2 regions of the Paenibacillus nanchangensis genome follow, and region 1 is predicted to be linked to the other one. Evidence: predicted binding sites of a transcription regulator. Region 1 holds the regulator's gene; the other holds the start of a gene.
The links. Region 1 encodes Rex, which represses fermentation and respiration genes when NADH is low (regulators of the CRP and FNR family bind a similar motif). Its sites were predicted from a motif close to TTGTGAAATATTTCACAA; they were not measured.
Positions count from the first base shown of each region.

Region 2: the regulator Rex is predicted to act here: its motif matches at 4,422-4,439, upstream of adhE (bifunctional acetaldehyde-CoA/alcohol dehydrogenase).

Region 1 is NZ_JBHOFD010000028.1:20,645-28,372, forward strand. It holds gene panC (pantoate--beta-alanine ligase) at 1-509, shown strand, start outside; gene panD (aspartate 1-decarboxylase) at 502-885, shown strand; gene ACE6ED_RS20855 (tetratricopeptide repeat protein) at 1,008-1,649, shown strand; gene dinG (ATP-dependent DNA helicase DinG) at 1,782-4,652, shown strand; gene ACE6ED_RS20865 (redox-sensing transcriptional repressor Rex) at 4,917-5,567, shown strand; gene ACE6ED_RS20870 (amidohydrolase) at 5,554-6,861, shown strand; gene ACE6ED_RS20875 (cell wall elongation regulator TseB-like domain-containing protein) at 6,892-7,404, shown strand.
Region 2 is NZ_JBHOFD010000005.1:192,598-200,325, reverse strand. It holds gene ACE6ED_RS05665 (formate/nitrite transporter family protein) at 1-662, shown strand, start outside; gene ACE6ED_RS05660 (Crp/Fnr family transcriptional regulator) at 915-1,631, opposite strand; gene ACE6ED_RS05655 (alpha/beta hydrolase) at 1,945-2,739, shown strand; gene ACE6ED_RS05650 (outer membrane protein assembly factor BamB family protein) at 2,938-4,257, shown strand; gene adhE (bifunctional acetaldehyde-CoA/alcohol dehydrogenase) at 4,515-7,136, shown strand; gene pflB (formate C-acetyltransferase) at 7,391-7,728, shown strand, end outside.

The DNA.
Region 1 (7,728 bases):
GCGTGACTACTGTTGTCATGAAGCTGTTTAACATTGTGAAACCGGATGCTGCTTATTTCGGGCTAAAAGATGCCCAGCAGGTAGCGGTGCTCCGCCGCATGAACGAGGATTTGAACCTGGATATCGACATTGTAGCTTGTCCAATTGTCCGCGAAGCGGACGGCCTGGCGCTTAGCTCTCGGAACGTGTACCTCTCCGCAGAGGAACGCCGGGAAGCATTGGTGCTGTCCCGGTCCCTGCGCGAGGCGTATGCCGCGATTGAGAGTGGAGCAGTGTCCACGGCGGAAGAAGCCGGGCGTCTGCTGCGCGGAAGGATCGCAGCTTCACCGGCGGCCGTAATTGATTACGTTGAGGTGCTGTCCTTCCCCGGTCTGGAAGCGATTCGCCCGGACCAGACATTGCAGGATGTGGAGGGTGAAGTCATTATGGCGCTTGCGGTCAAGTTCGGCCGGACACGTCTGATAGATAATATTGTATTTACTCCCAAGGAGGTGCCGGCTTGTGTTTAGGCATATGATGAAATCCAAAATCCACCGCGCTACGGTAACTGAAGCCAACCTCAACTACGTCGGCAGCATTACGATCGACGAAGATTTGATGGAAGCGGCCGATCTGCTGGAGAACGAAAAAGTCCAAATCGTAGACAATAACAACGGCTCCAGACTGGAAACCTATGTGATTCCGGGACCCCGGGGCAGCGGGGTGATCTGTCTGAACGGCGCCGCGGCCCGGCTGGTGCAGCCCGGCGATACAGTCATTATTATTTCTTATGCGATGTTGTCCCAGGAAGAGCTTGCCAGCCATAAACCGACGGTTGTATTTGTCGGCGAAGGGAACCGTCCGGTGAAGCTTACGGACCGGGAGCCCCATTCCACGATCGCTTAACCATCGGGCGGTTCAGGCGGCTTATGTAATGAATGGCATCGCGGATGAAACCCGCCCCGCAGGCAAAAAATGAAGTCAGGCAAGCCGCGCTGATCTCATTATCCGTAAGGGTGGGATGTCCCGTGTTTCAACATGTATTTGCTGAAATGAACGACATGCTCCAGGAAATTATCCGCCATTATCCCACGGCGCAGGGGGCCCGCCGGGAGGAACTGCTCGGCAACTGGAATCTGCTGCGCCGGCTGTGTGATGAAATGATGGATGAATGGCTGGCCTTTGCCGAGAAAATGAGCGACTTTCAATTGGCTGAAGATCCGGGAGGCGAAGGAGAACGCGAGCTTGGGCAGAATGAAGCGCCGGAGCTGCGCCATCCTGCTTTTGCCCGCGGCCAGGGCTACTTCAAGCTGCTGATGTATCCGGAGTGCGTCCGGGAATTCGGTCAGGTGCTGGGCGAATATCCCGACAGTGTGCCGGCCCGTCTGTATTCGGGGCTGGCTCTGCTGCACTCCGGCGATCACGGCGGCGCATGGACGCATCTGCAGCGGATGCTTCCGGGCGTCCGCAGCCGGAGGCTGAAGGCGTTCACGTACAACGTGATGGGCTGTATTTTGGCCCGTCAAGGCCTGCTGGCGGACGCACAGGATTTATTTTCGCTTGCGCTGAAGTACGCTCCGGATTTACAGGAACCGGCCGAGAACCTGAAGGTGTGCCGGAGGAAAGAAGGAGAACTGCAATACGGGATGGAGCTTGTCTCTTTGCTGTAGTGCCATTCTCCCGCGCATATGCCTGATTTTTAGCGATGCACACCCTGCCGGATGGCCGGGTGTGCATCGCCTTTTTGGGCAACATCTGTTATGCTGATAAAGAGTCTCAAAGGGAAAGGGAAATCTATACCGATGAAATTTGCCGTGCTTGATTTTGAAACGACGGGAACCCAATCCGTGGGTGAGATCATCCAGGTGGGACTTGCCATCATCGAAGAAGACCGGTCCATCTCCCGGGTATACGGTTCCTACGTCAAGCCGGGAACGCCGATCCCGCCCTTCATTACGGAGCTGACCGGCATCCGCGACAGCGATGTGGAGCAGGCGCCGGAGCTGGAAGAGATGATGATGGAACTGGTGCCCCTGCTGGATGACTGCGTGCTGGTGGGACACAACGTTGCGTTTGACTTTCATTTTTTGCAGAATGCGCTGGACCGGTGCGGATATCTTCCGTTCCAGGGGCGCATCCTTGATACCATTGATTTTTTGAAGATCTGCTTTCCGTCGCTGACCACGTATCAGCTTGGCGCCGTTGCGGCCCATTTCGGATTGCAGCATGACCGGCCCCATCAGGCGGACAGCGATGCACATGCTACCGCGCTTGTGCTGCTCCGCTGTCTGGAGGAGCTGTACGACCTGCCGCTGCTTACCATTCAGCGGCTGAACGAGCTGTTTGCCGGCGAAGACAGCGATTTGGCCTGGTACTTTGACGGCCTGCTGCAGGAGCGCGAGATGGAGACCTTCTCCCAGCAGGATGACCTTACCTATTACCGGCAGCTAGCCCTGAAGGTCGGGGATTGGACGGAGCTCAGTGCGCCCAGGGAGGAAGGGGAAGCGAATCCGCTGGAGGACGTATCGTTCCAGGACTATCTGGAACGGGTCAAACGGAGGCTGGCCGCGCTGCTGCCAAAGTACGAGAGCCGGGAATCGCAGGATATCATGTTCGGTGAAGTGATGACCGCTTTGTCGGAGGATAAACATCTGCTGATTGAGGCAGGCACCGGCACCGGCAAATCGCTGGGTTATCTTTTGCCGGCCATTTACCACAGCGTCAAAAACGGCAGCAAGGTAATGGTGAGCACCCATACCATCAACCTGCAGGATCAGCTAAGGGAGCGGGATGTGCCTCTGCTGACACAGGCGGTGCCGTTTCCGTTCAAAGCCGCCGTGTTCAAGGGACGCGGTCATTATTTGTGTCTGCGGAAACTGGAACTGAAGATCAACCGCAAGGAGTTCGTCAGCCCGCGGGAAGATCTGCTGATCTCCGCCCAAATGCTGGTGTGGCTTACGCGGACCGAATCCGGGGATGATGAAGAACTGAACCTTGGCAACCGGGGCGGGGATTATTGGGAGACTGTCGCCAGCGACACTGATTCGTGTCTGGGGCGGGCGTGTCCTTGGTTCCGCAAGTGTTTTTATCACCGGGCCAAGCATGAGGCGGGCCTGGCCGATGTCGTCATCACCAATCATTCCAAGCTGTTCGCCGACGTCAAAGCGGGGCATCAGCTGCTGCCCGCTTACGAGCATTTGGTAATTGACGAGGCGCATCATCTTGAAGACGTCGCAGGCAAACACCTTGGCATGCATCTGAAGCATTTTACGGTGACGCATACGCTGCAGCGCATGTTTAAGGACAGCCGGAACGGCCAGCTGCCGATGCTGCGGCAAATGCTGCAGTCCTCCGGCGGTGAACAGGCTTCCGAATGGACGGCAAACATCGACCGGATGAGCGAGGATATCATGACGGTGCGGGAGAACTGGGAGATGCTGAGCGAACGGCTGTATACGCTGATCCCGGAACGGAGCGAGCTGTCTGCCGGTGAAGCCGGTCAGCTGGTCCTCCGGCTGAATCCTGCGAAGAAGCCAACGGACTGGGAGGAGGTGTCCGCTCTTTCGGCGAGCCTGCTGACCGCTCTGGCGGATCTGATCCGTAAAGGGGACACGATGCTGGGTGAGATGAGGGAAAACGACACCTGGTCTCAGGAGGGGATCGTAACGGATCTCGGCGGGCTGTTTAAGGAACTGGCCCAGGTTCGGGAATCGCTGCAGCTTTTCATGAAGCTGGGAGATACCGGCATTGTTTATTGGCTGGAGGCGAACAGCAACTACCGGGCCCGTTCGTTACAGCTGTACGCGGTGCCTGTGGACGTCAGCGCCCAATTGAAGGAATTGTTTTTTGACAAGAAAAAAAGCGTTGTGCTCACTTCCGCCACCCTGTCGGTCGACAAATCCTTCCAGTATATGATCGAGAATCTCGGCTTATCCGCAGCAAACGCGGAAGGACGGGTGATGACCGCCCAGCTGCCTTCACCGTTTAAGTACAGGGAGCAGGCGCTGGTGGTGATTCCGCGGGATTTTCCAAGCGTTAAAGGAAGCATCGGGGATTCGCGTTTTGTGGAGAAGCTGGTTCGTTCGCTTGCCGAGGCCGCCGTCTCGACGCGCGGAAGAATGCTGGTGCTCTTTACCTCCTACCGGATGCTGAAACAGGTATTTGATCCTTTGAAGGACGCGCTTGCCTCCGAGAATATCACCGTGCTTGGGCAGGGTGTTGAAGGGGGAAGCCGGACGAAGCTGATCCGGCGGTTCCAGGACAGCAGCGCATCCGTGCTGCTCGGGACCAGCAGTTTCTGGGAAGGCGTCGATATTCCGGGTGAAGCGCTGACCTGTCTGGCTATCGTCAGACTGCCGTTCCAGCCGCCAAACCACCCGCTGGCCGAAGCTAAAGCGGAGCTGCTGCAGGCCCAGAAGAAAAACCCTTTTATGCAGATGTCGGTCCCCCAGGCGGTCATCCGCTTCAAACAGGGTTTTGGACGGCTGGTGCGGACGGCGGAGGACCGGGGAATCGTTATTGTATACGATACCCGAGTAATTGAGTCTTATTACGGTAAATATTTTCTATATTCGCTGCCGGGGCCCAAAATGGAGCATATGCTGACCGAACAGCTGGTTCCGCGTATTACGGAATGGCTGGAAGCAGGAGCTGCCGAGGCCAGCGGAGAATAAATTTAGCTGCAAGCAATTCAAACGGTACCGGGGTGGAACCTTATCTGTAAGGGTTTTCCATCCGGCTGCCGGGCGAACCGGACCGCTGCCGTTTCCGGCTTTTGGCGGCAGGTTTGCCGTCAAAGCAGTTTGCGGACACAAGCAAGCGGTATTTGCTGCCGCTGCTCTATAGGGAACACACGCGGAACACGAACGGGGGAAGTTATGCCCGGAAGGAAGCTGCGCGGGTTACCCGGAAGGCATCTCTAACGAGGAGGATCATCGATGAAATCAGACAAAATATCGGAAGCGGTCGTACGCCGTCTGCCGGTGTACTTGCGTTTTCTGAACGAGCTGAACAAACGCGAAATCGCGACCGTTTCTTCCCAGGAGCTGGGGCAGAAGCTGGAGCTCAACCCGGCGCAGATCCGGAAGGACCTGGCTTATTTTGGCGACTTCGGCCGCAAAGGCATCGGGTATGACGTCTCGTATCTGATCGAAAAAATCCGGCATATCCTGAAGCTGGACCAGCAGATTAACGTAGCCCTTGTCGGCGCCGGTAATCTGGGCCATGCGCTCTCGAATTACAACGCCTATCTGAAGGACACGATGAAAATCGTTGCCATCTTTGATTCCTACCCGCCCAAAATCGGGCAAAAAATCAACTCGCTGACCGTGCAGCCGATGGAAGAACTGGCCGATACAATCCGGAGCCAAGGCATCCGGATCGGCATTATTACCGTCCCGGATTCCGAAGCGCAGGCCGTTGCCGATATCCTGGTCGGTTCGGGCATCGAAGCGATTCTGAACTTTGCGCCGGTTATTCTGAAGACGCCGCCCGAGGTACGGGTTCATGCGGCGGATTTCACAACCGACCTGCAAAGCCTAGCTTATTATCTGCCTGATGGAAAGGAGACCGCAAATGAGCAGCAATGACCGTAAATGGGTGATTCGCAACGGCCGGTTTGCCGTTAACTCGGCGGACCGTTCGGTTCTTACCGGCTGGATGATTGTGGATGACGGCCGGATTACGTACATAGGCGAAACCGAACCCGAGAATATAGAGGGAGTCCGCCAGGTGGACGGGAGCCGGCTGCTGTTTCTGCCCGGGCTCGTCAATACGCATGGACATGCCGCGATGTCGCTGCTCCGGGGTTACGGGGACGACCTTGCTTTGCAGGTATGGCTGCAGGAGAAGATGTGGCCGATGGAAGCCAAGTTTACCGGAGACGACGTATACTGGGGAAGTTCGCTGTCGATTCTGGAAATGCTCAAAGGCGGAACAACCACGTTCCTTGATATGTACGACCATATGGACCGGGTGGCCGAAGCGGCTGACCAGTCCGGCATCCGCGCTGTTCTGATGCGGGGCGTTATCGGTCTGTGCCCCGAGGACGTGCAGAAGGCGAAGCTGGAGGAAGCCGTCCGTTTTGCCCGCAACTGGCATGGCCAGGCGGACGGCCGGATTACAGCCATGATTTCGCCGCATGCACCGTATACCTGTCCGCCGGATTATTTTGTCAAATTTGTGGAAGCGGCGCATGAGCTGGATCTTCCGCTCCATACCCACATGTCCGAAACGCAGCGCGAGGTGGAGCAAAACGCCGCCGATTACGGCCTCAGACCCGTAGCGCATCTGGAGAAGCTCGGCATGTTCACGCGTCCGTCGCTTGTTGCGCATGCGGTCCATCTGACGGATGAGGAGATTGAGATCCTTGCACGCCACAATGTTGGGGTGTCGCATAACCCGGGCAGCAATCTTAAGCTTGCAAGCGGCGTCGCCCGTGTTCCCGAGCTCCTGAAGGCCGGCGTCACGGTTTCGCTGGGTACGGACGGCGCGGCGAGCAACAACAACCTCGACATGTTCGAAGAGATGCGCCTTGCGGCGCTGATTCATAAAGGAGTAAGCGGCGATCCTACGGCGGTGCCCGCGGCCGAAGCGCTGCGGATGGCAACAGAGTATGGAGCAAAGTCGGTCTTTTTGCCTGAGGTAGGACGCCTTGAAGTAGGAATGAAAGCCGATTTGATCGCCATTGACATTGATCAGCCGCATCTGCTGCCCCACTCGGACCTGTTATCCCATGCCGTGTACTCGGCGAGCGCCAAAGATGTGGCGCATGTGTGGGTTGATGGAAAACAGGTGGTTAAGAACGGCGAATGCCTGACGCTGGATGAAGAGCGGATCCGCCGGAGCGCCCAGCAGGCGTTCGAAGGTCTGCTGAAACGGTAAGCGCGCGGGGATGAGAGGGAGCGGAAACGGTTGAAAAGAAAGGGACAATGGATCGCACTCGGAACGTCGGCGCTGCTCTTGGTGCTGTTTGGACTCCATTTGATTTATGCTTACATTATGAAGGATCAATGGACCGAAAAAAGAGCGGCGGAAGCGGCCGCCAAAACCCAGGCCGGGCTGGTGGAGATTACGCGTGCTCAGAAATCGGTCTGGGACAGCCAATCCATCTACTGGACCCTTACCGGAACAGACGCTACCGGGCAGGAACTGATGGTTTGGGTTCGGTTTCAGCCGGGAGGCCAGCCTGCGCAAGGAGAAAACACTGTTCATGCCGAGCCGCTTAAGAACGGGCTGGATGAAACGCGGATGCGCGAGGTGATCGCCAAAGCGCTGCCGCAGGCATCGGTTGAGCGGCTTCTGCCTGGCGTATATGATGGCGAATACGCTTGGCAGCTGTTTTATAAACAGGATGAGCACTATTATTATCAGTTTTTCCGGTTTGCCGACGGCGCCGCCATCGGGAATCCGATTTACGTCAACTAAAAAAGGGCTGGGTGCGCGGTAGGCGCGCTCAGCCCTTTTTGGCTGTGTTTGGTCTGTGTTACATGGTCTGTGTTACATGGTACGTGTTACATGATATAGTTGCATCGTATATATTGGAGGATATATATTAGGTGATATATCAAACGGCATAGGTTACATGTTATAGGTTACAGGGTATGGTGTTACTTTGGAATGGGTGGAAGTGCTCTGCGAACGCATGGGATCCGAAAAGTGCCGGAAATTAAACATCCTGATCGAAAAGTTGACCGCCTGTTGATCGAGCAGTATATCAATGACAACTACATTATGATCTATCAGACGGTT
Region 2 (7,728 bases), on a different contig from region 1:
TTTTGATCTTTACCCTGGGAGCGCCGCTGGCGGCGGCCAAATCTCCCTTCCAGCCGCTGGTGATGGGCGGCACATTCGGCATTGCGCTGACGCTGGTTATTTTCGCCGGCTCGGAGCTGTTCACCGGAAATAACATGTTTTTTACGATTAGTACCTTGTCGGGACGCACGACGGTTGGGGATACCCTGAAGAACTGGGTTGTCGTCTTTTTCGGCAACCTGGCCGGGGCGGTACTGCTGGCGCTGCTGATCCAGGGAACGGGCTTGTTCAAAGCGGCTCCTCCCGAACACCTGCTGTTTGCCGCCTCCGCCAAAAAAATGTCGCTGCCTTTTTCGGAGCTGTTTTTCCGCGGCATATTGTGTAACTGGCTGGTCTGCCTGGCGATCTGGATGTCCTCCCGCGCCAAAAGCGAAGGAGCGAAGCTGATGCTCATCTGGTGGTGTCTGCTTGCCTTTATCGCCAGCGGCTACGAGCATAGTGTGGCGAACATGACGCTGCTGAGCGTGGCGCTGCTGCTGCCAAATCACCCGGAGACCATTTCGCTGGCCGGCTGGCTGCACAACATGATTCCCGTCACCTTGGGCAACATTATCGGCGGCGGCGTATTTGTCGGCATGATCTATTGGCTGATCTCGCCGGTACGCGGACCCAAACGCGGCTGATTGCCGCGGCTAAGCGAATAGGAACCTTTTTTAAAGGGTTAACAAGCGGTTATCTCAAGAGGCTGCTCCATTGCCGGAAGGCGTGGGGCGGCTTTTCGTATAATTAGGTCAGCCAGAGATTTCTGGCTGACCTATTTTTTTATGTTGCGGCATGCACCCATCAAAAAAAGACGTCCCGAAGGACGCCTAACTTTTTGCGGTTCGATATGATTCAAAGAGGAGAATAAAGGGTATAAATTAGAAAAGGTCCGGTTAGATTCGGCAAATCTCGTTTGGACACAGTTCGCAGTGGCAGATATCCTGCAGCATGCCCAAATCCTTGATCACAATCATGCCGTTTTCGTATTCCACGGCGTCTTTTTTGCGCAGATCGCTAAGCATGCGGTTGACGCTTTCGCGCGTGGCTCCGATCATATTCGAAAGGTCGGTATGCGTGATCTTTTTGTTAATCAGAATGGAATCTCCGTTTTTCTCGCCATACGTGTTGCTGAGACGGATCAGGGTCGAGCAGAGTGCGCCCGGCTTGCCGTACATCATCAGATCCCGGAATTTGGTTTGGGTCAGACGGTGATGAATCCCCATCCACTTCATGAAATCAATGGCAAAATCGCAGTGCTGGCAGATCAGAATCTCCAGGTCCTTTTGTTCAATGACGCCCACTTCACTATCCTCGATGACTTCGGCGGTGAAGCTGTGTTTTGTGCTGAAGAAAGGGTCGGCTTGACCTACCATGTCTCCCGCTTGGTACATATACAGAATGAGCTCTTTGCCTTCATCGGTTGATTTGGTCAGTTTGACCCGGCCGCGGCGGATGTAGAACAGTTTATCCGAATAGTCGCCTTCCCAGAACAAATGCGAGCCTTCCGGAATGACACGATCCTTCATTGTAACAAGAAGCCGGTTGAAGTTCTGTTCCGAGAAACAGTTCGTATTGCCATGGGCTTCGATAACATTGGTGTATTCGTTCATAATCGATATCCCCTTTATTCCCTCAGTTTTTCAATAAATTTTTAAATTAATTATAACCCGAAATTCCTCTTAATGGTTAATAGAAAAGCGGGAAAAAGTGTCGAATTTTTAACATTGTGATTATTTTCACTTCAAACGAGTGTTTTTCAGTGAGGTTTCTTGCACTAGGATTGCATGTCCATTCCACGCTTGGTAGACTTAAGGATGGAGTTGGAGAGAAGTCTTCCCTGCTGAAAGATCATTACCGGGGAAGGTGAGAGATACAGAAGATAATCACCGTTTTTCGGCATTTTAAGGGGATGAAGATGTGGCAATGGAGACGTTATTGCTGTGGCCGGGCGGAGCGCCAGGCGCCAAAGGCGCAGAAGATGAAGATTGTCCGGCGATCACGCCGTATCTCGTTGACGGGGAGAACAACCCCGCTGTTATTGTATGTCCAGGCGGAGGATATGGCGGAAGAGCGGGTCATGAAGGGGAGCCGGTGGCGTTATGGCTGAATACGCTTGGCATTTCCGCGTTTGTGCTGCGGTACCGCGTGGCGCCCTACCAGTATCCAGCGCCGGTTCTTGATGCGCAGCGCGCCATCCGTACCGTCAGACGGTACGCGGAGATGTTCCGGATCGATCCGGAACGGGTGGGGATTCTCGGCTTTTCGGCTGGCGGGCACCTCGCTTCCACGACCGGAGTTCATTTTGACGGCGGCGATGCGCGGGCGAACGACCCGGTTGAGCGCCATTCCAGCCGGCCGGATTTGATGATTTTGTGTTACCCGGTGATTTCCATGCTGGATCCCTACGCTCACGCAGGCTCCAGGCAGAACCTGCTGGGCGAGCAGCCGGATCCCGAATTGGTGGAATTAATGAGCACCGAACGGAACGTGAAGCAGGCAACCCCGCCCGTCTTTTTGTGGCACACGTCGGATGACGCTTCAGTTCCGGTTGAGAACAGCCTGCTGCTCGCTGGGGCGCTGAGACGGCAGGGGATTGCCTTTGATCTGCATGTGTATGAACACGGACGGCACGGCCTTGGTCTCGCGGAGGATGACGCCCATGTCAAGACCTGGAGCGGCGCCTGCGCTTCGTGGCTGAGATGCAACGGGTTTGCGTAATTTAAAAGTTTCGGAATCATAAATAGCAATGACGCGAAAAAGCAGCCGTCCGGCTGTTTTTTCTTGTTTTGTTTGAGGTAGGGGTTTGCAGTTGTTTAAACGGCTTTATGAACATGAATTGGCCTTACAACGGAGCTGAAACTTTTTACCAGATCACGCGTCTAATCAAAAGACCAATCAGTCGGGAGGCGATGTTAGATGAAACGAAAGCAATGGATATACGGAATGATAGCGGCAGCGGTGTTGGCCATGCCTCTTTCTTTATCAGCAGAAACTGCCAATGCTGCTCCGCGCACCACATTCATAGGAAGCAACTGGGGGTTGTCCGAAAAAGTCCCGGTGATAAAGCCATTTTGGACATTGGACATCGATAAACAAAACCAGAAAAGCAGCGATCCCGTATATGCGGCAGCAGCAGGAGGCAAGATCTTTACTCTGAAAAAAGGCCAGCTGCTTGCAGTCAATGCCAAAACGGGGAAAACCGTCTGGAAATCGGGCAGCGGGCTGAGCCGGGTGATCACGGTAGCGCAAAATCGGGTGTACACGGCATCGTCCGGAGGAAAAGTGAGTGCCTTTGATGCGGGCAGCGGCAAAGTTTTGTGGACATCTGCGGTCAAACTTAGCGATATTGGGCAGGTGGCCGTTAACACAGAGCGGATTATCGTCGCTGCAAATGGAGATCTAAAAGCGTTAAATGTAAAGGACGGCAAACTGCTGTGGACCGACAATTACGAGTGGCCGATTCAGGGACCGCTTCTCTTGGACGGGGATACTGTCTTAGCCGAGGGGTATGAATCGGGCGCTTATTCCTATACCGTTCTTCATGCCTTTAACGGGAAGACGGGAAAATCGATTTGGCGTAACTCCAATCAAGCTTTGCCCATTTATGTAGATGGCGGCAAGGCGATTGTGCAGAGACAAAGTACTTTGCTGGAGCAGCTTCCGCTGACGACGCTGGATACGCTTGATATGAAGACGGGCAAGGTGCTTCAATCGACGGCCTATAATCCGGAAAAAATCGACGTTTCCAAACTTGAACCCGGCGGCGGGGGCGGAGAAGCGTTGGTTGCCGACGGCAAGTTGTATATCATAACCGGGTCCAAGGTGTATGCCTATCCGTTAAAAGCAGATCCGTCCAAGACAAAGCCCGAGCTTTATACCCCCCAAGGTGTGGGGAAAAACCTGCAATATGCGGCCGGACCGCATGAAGGACGGATTCTTTTTATTGACGGGTATTCACTGTATGGGGTTAAGCTGGCCGACAAAATGACGGTGTCCTACTCGACTGGGCTCGATCTGCCGATTGCCCGTTTTGAACTGATCGGCCGGGGATTGTATGCTGCGCTTACGGATGGAAGTGTCATAGCAATCAGCCTTGCTAAGGCTGAGCCTGTACTAAAGCTGGAGGCAAGGGGAAGCGAATTCGGCCGGACGCTATCCGAAAGCGGAATGATTATCATACAGGCTAACGGCCGGCTGCTTGCCTTTAAAGAGCCTCAAAGCCTGAAGGCTCCTTAACCACTCGTTAGTTTAGCTCTCCTGAACATGCTGACAGATTTAACCTCAAGCGAACACATCTGAACATATCGAGCCTCCGGATTGCTTTCGGGGGCTCTTTAGCATGGAATGCAGCACGCTGGAAATGAAAGCGCTTTGAAAATAAATCAAAAAAATTTTATAGTTTGTGAAATAATTCACTATGCAAGACGACATAGATGTGTTATGATCAACGTGTAGAGAAAAACAAACATAAATTGACAGGAGGACGAGGGAAGATGGCAGTTAAGAATGAAGTGCCCGCCCAAGTAAAGCAGCCTACCGCAGAAGAATATGTTCAGACATTAGTTGATAAAGCTAAGAAAGCCGCTGAAGAATTCATGCAGCTCGACCAGGAACAAGTGAACAATATCGTTCATGCCATGGCACTGGCAGGACTCGACAAACACATGTATCTGGCCAAGCTCGCAGTTGAAGAAACCGGCCGCGGCGTATACGAAGACAAGATCACCAAAAACATCTTCGCCACTGAGTATATCTGGCACGGTATTAAATATGACAAAACTGTAGGCGTCATTGAAGACAACCCTTACGACAGCTTCCAGAAGATAGCTGAACCGGTCGGTATCGTAATGGGCATCACACCGGTAACCAACCCGACATCCACCACGATGTTCAAAGCGTTGATTGCAGCCAAGACGCGTAATCCTATTATATTCGGTTTCCATCCATCCGCGCAAGAGTGCAGTGCGGCAGCCGCCAAGATCCTGCACGATGCAGCCGTCAAAGCCGGCGCGCCTGAGAACTGCATCCAATGGATTGAAATGCCGACGATGGATAAAACCAACGCCCTGATGAACAATCCGGACGTAGCGCTGATTCTCGCAACAGGCGGATCGGCAATGGTCAAAGCGGCTTACAGCTGCGGCAAACCGGCTCTCGGCGTAGGCCCTGGCAACGTGCCTGCCTTCATTGAGAAGAGTGCGGATATCGACCAGGCCGTAACGGACATCATCCTGTCGAAGACCTTTGACAACGGCATGATCTGCGCATCCGAGCAGGCTGTTATTATAGAAGAAGCGATTTTTGACCAAGTGAAGAAGAAAATGATCGCAAACGGCTGTTACTTCGTCAACAAAGAGGAAGCTGCGAAGCTGACATCCGGCGCAATGAATGTAGAGAAATGTGCGGTTAACCCGGCAATCGTCGGTCAATCCGCTACGAAGATCGCTGAAATGTGCGGTATCCAAGTTCCTGCCGGAACAAAAATTCTGGTAGCCGAACTGGAAGGCGTAGGCCCGAAATATCCGCTCTCCGCTGAAAAACTGAGCCCGGTGCTTGCCTGCTACAAAGTGAAAAATGCCGACCAAGGCATCGAGCGCGCTGCGCAAATCGTTGAATTCGGCGGTATGGGACACAGCTCGGCGATCCACTCGAACAACGAAGAAGTTATTATGAAATTCTCGAACCGCCTGCAAACCGGACGTATTCTCGTAAATTCGCCGTCGACCCATGGCGCAATCGGCGATATTTACAACACGAACATTCCTTCGCTGACGCTGGGCTGCGGATCGTATGGCCGCAACTCCGTATCGCAGAACGTGACTGCCATTAACCTGATCAACGTGAAAAGGGTGAATCGTCGTACCGTGAATATGCAATGGTTTAAAGTGCCGGATAAAATCTATTTCGAAAAAGACTCGACGCAGTACCTGGCCAAAATGCCGGATATCACACGTGTTGCAATCATTACCGACCCGATGATGGTGAAGCTGGGTTATGTGGAGCGCGTTGAACATTATCTCCGCCAGCGTCAAACTCCTGTAGCAATCGAAGTCTTCTCGGAAGTTGAACCGGATCCTTCGACCACTACCGTTGAAAGAGGCACGGCCATGATGAACCGGTTCCAGCCGGACTGCATTATCGCACTGGGCGGCGGTTCGCCAATGGATGCTGCGAAAGGCATGTGGCTGTTCTACGAACATCCGGACGTTGATTTCAACAACCTGAAACAAAAATTCATGGATATCCGCAAACGGGTTTACAAGTATCCTAAACTCGGCAACAAAGCTAAATTCGTAGCCATTCCGACAACTTCGGGTACGGGTTCTGAAGTAACCTCTTTTGCAGTAATTACTGACAAAACTGCCGGTAACAACACGAAATACCCGCTGGCTGACTACGAACTGACACCGGATGTAGCGATTATCGACCCGGTATTTGTATACAGCCTGCCGAAGACCGCAGTTGCCGACACCGGTATGGACGTATTGACTCATGCGATCGAAGCTTATGTTTCCGTTATGGCGAGCGACTACACGGATGGTCTTGCAATCAAAGCAATCCAACTGGTCTTCCAGTACCTGGAGAAATCCGCGCTGACCGGCGACAAAGTTGCCCGCGAGAAAATGCACAATGCCTCGACGCTTGCAGGTATGGCTTTTGCCAATGCATTCCTGGGCATCAACCACAGCTTGGCGCACAAATGGGGCGGTCAATACCATACGGCTCATGGACGTACCAACGCCATCCTGATGCCGCACGTTATCCGCTACAATGCGAAAAAACCGACGAAGTTCGCTTCGTTCCCGAAATACAACCACTTTGTAGCTGACGAGCGGTATGCCGAGATCGCACGTATTCTGGGACTGCCGGCCCGCACGACCGAAGAAGGCGTCAACAGCCTGATCAATGCGATCCGCGAGATGAACAAAAAGCTTGGCATCGAGGAATCGTTCCAACAGCTCGGCTTCGATCCAGCCGACTTCGAATCCCGCGTCGACTACTTGGCTGACCGCGCATTTGAAGATCAGTGCACGACCGCCAATCCGAAGCTTCCGCTGGTTAGTGAACTGGCCGATGTATACCGGAACGCATTCTACGGCCGCTTTGACAACTAAAAATGTAATAAATGGGTAATTAAATAAAGAGTGGACGCTTTGGGACTGGATAGAAGTGACAAATATCACCGAAAAGGTGATATTTGTCACAGTGCTTTTTCAGAAAATAAACTAAAATGTTTATATAGCAACAAGGTCCCAAAGAGTTCATTACTAATTGTGAAAATTTGAACAAACAGCCTCTTGGGATCGCGAGACACGGGATCAACCTTCAAGCCCGCGTTCTCTACTAAATATAGATGGAGGGATTTTAAATGTCGGTGGTTGAAAGAGAAGTACAAGATGTGAAATCCGGATGGCGCGGCTTCAAGAAGGGTAAATGGTCCAAGAAAGTTAACGTTAACGATTTTATTGAACAGAACATCAAACCGTACGAAGGCGACGAATCGTTCCTGGTCGGTCCTACTAACAACACGAACGAGCTGTGGAAGATCATCTCCCAGCTGAGCAAGGAAGAAAGAGAAAAAGGCGGCGTGTGGGATGTGGACGTTAATACGGTATCCACCATCGTTTCCCACAAACCTGGCTATATCGACAAAGACAAGGAACAAGTGGTAGGCGTTCAAACTGACGCGCCGTTCAGACGTTCCAT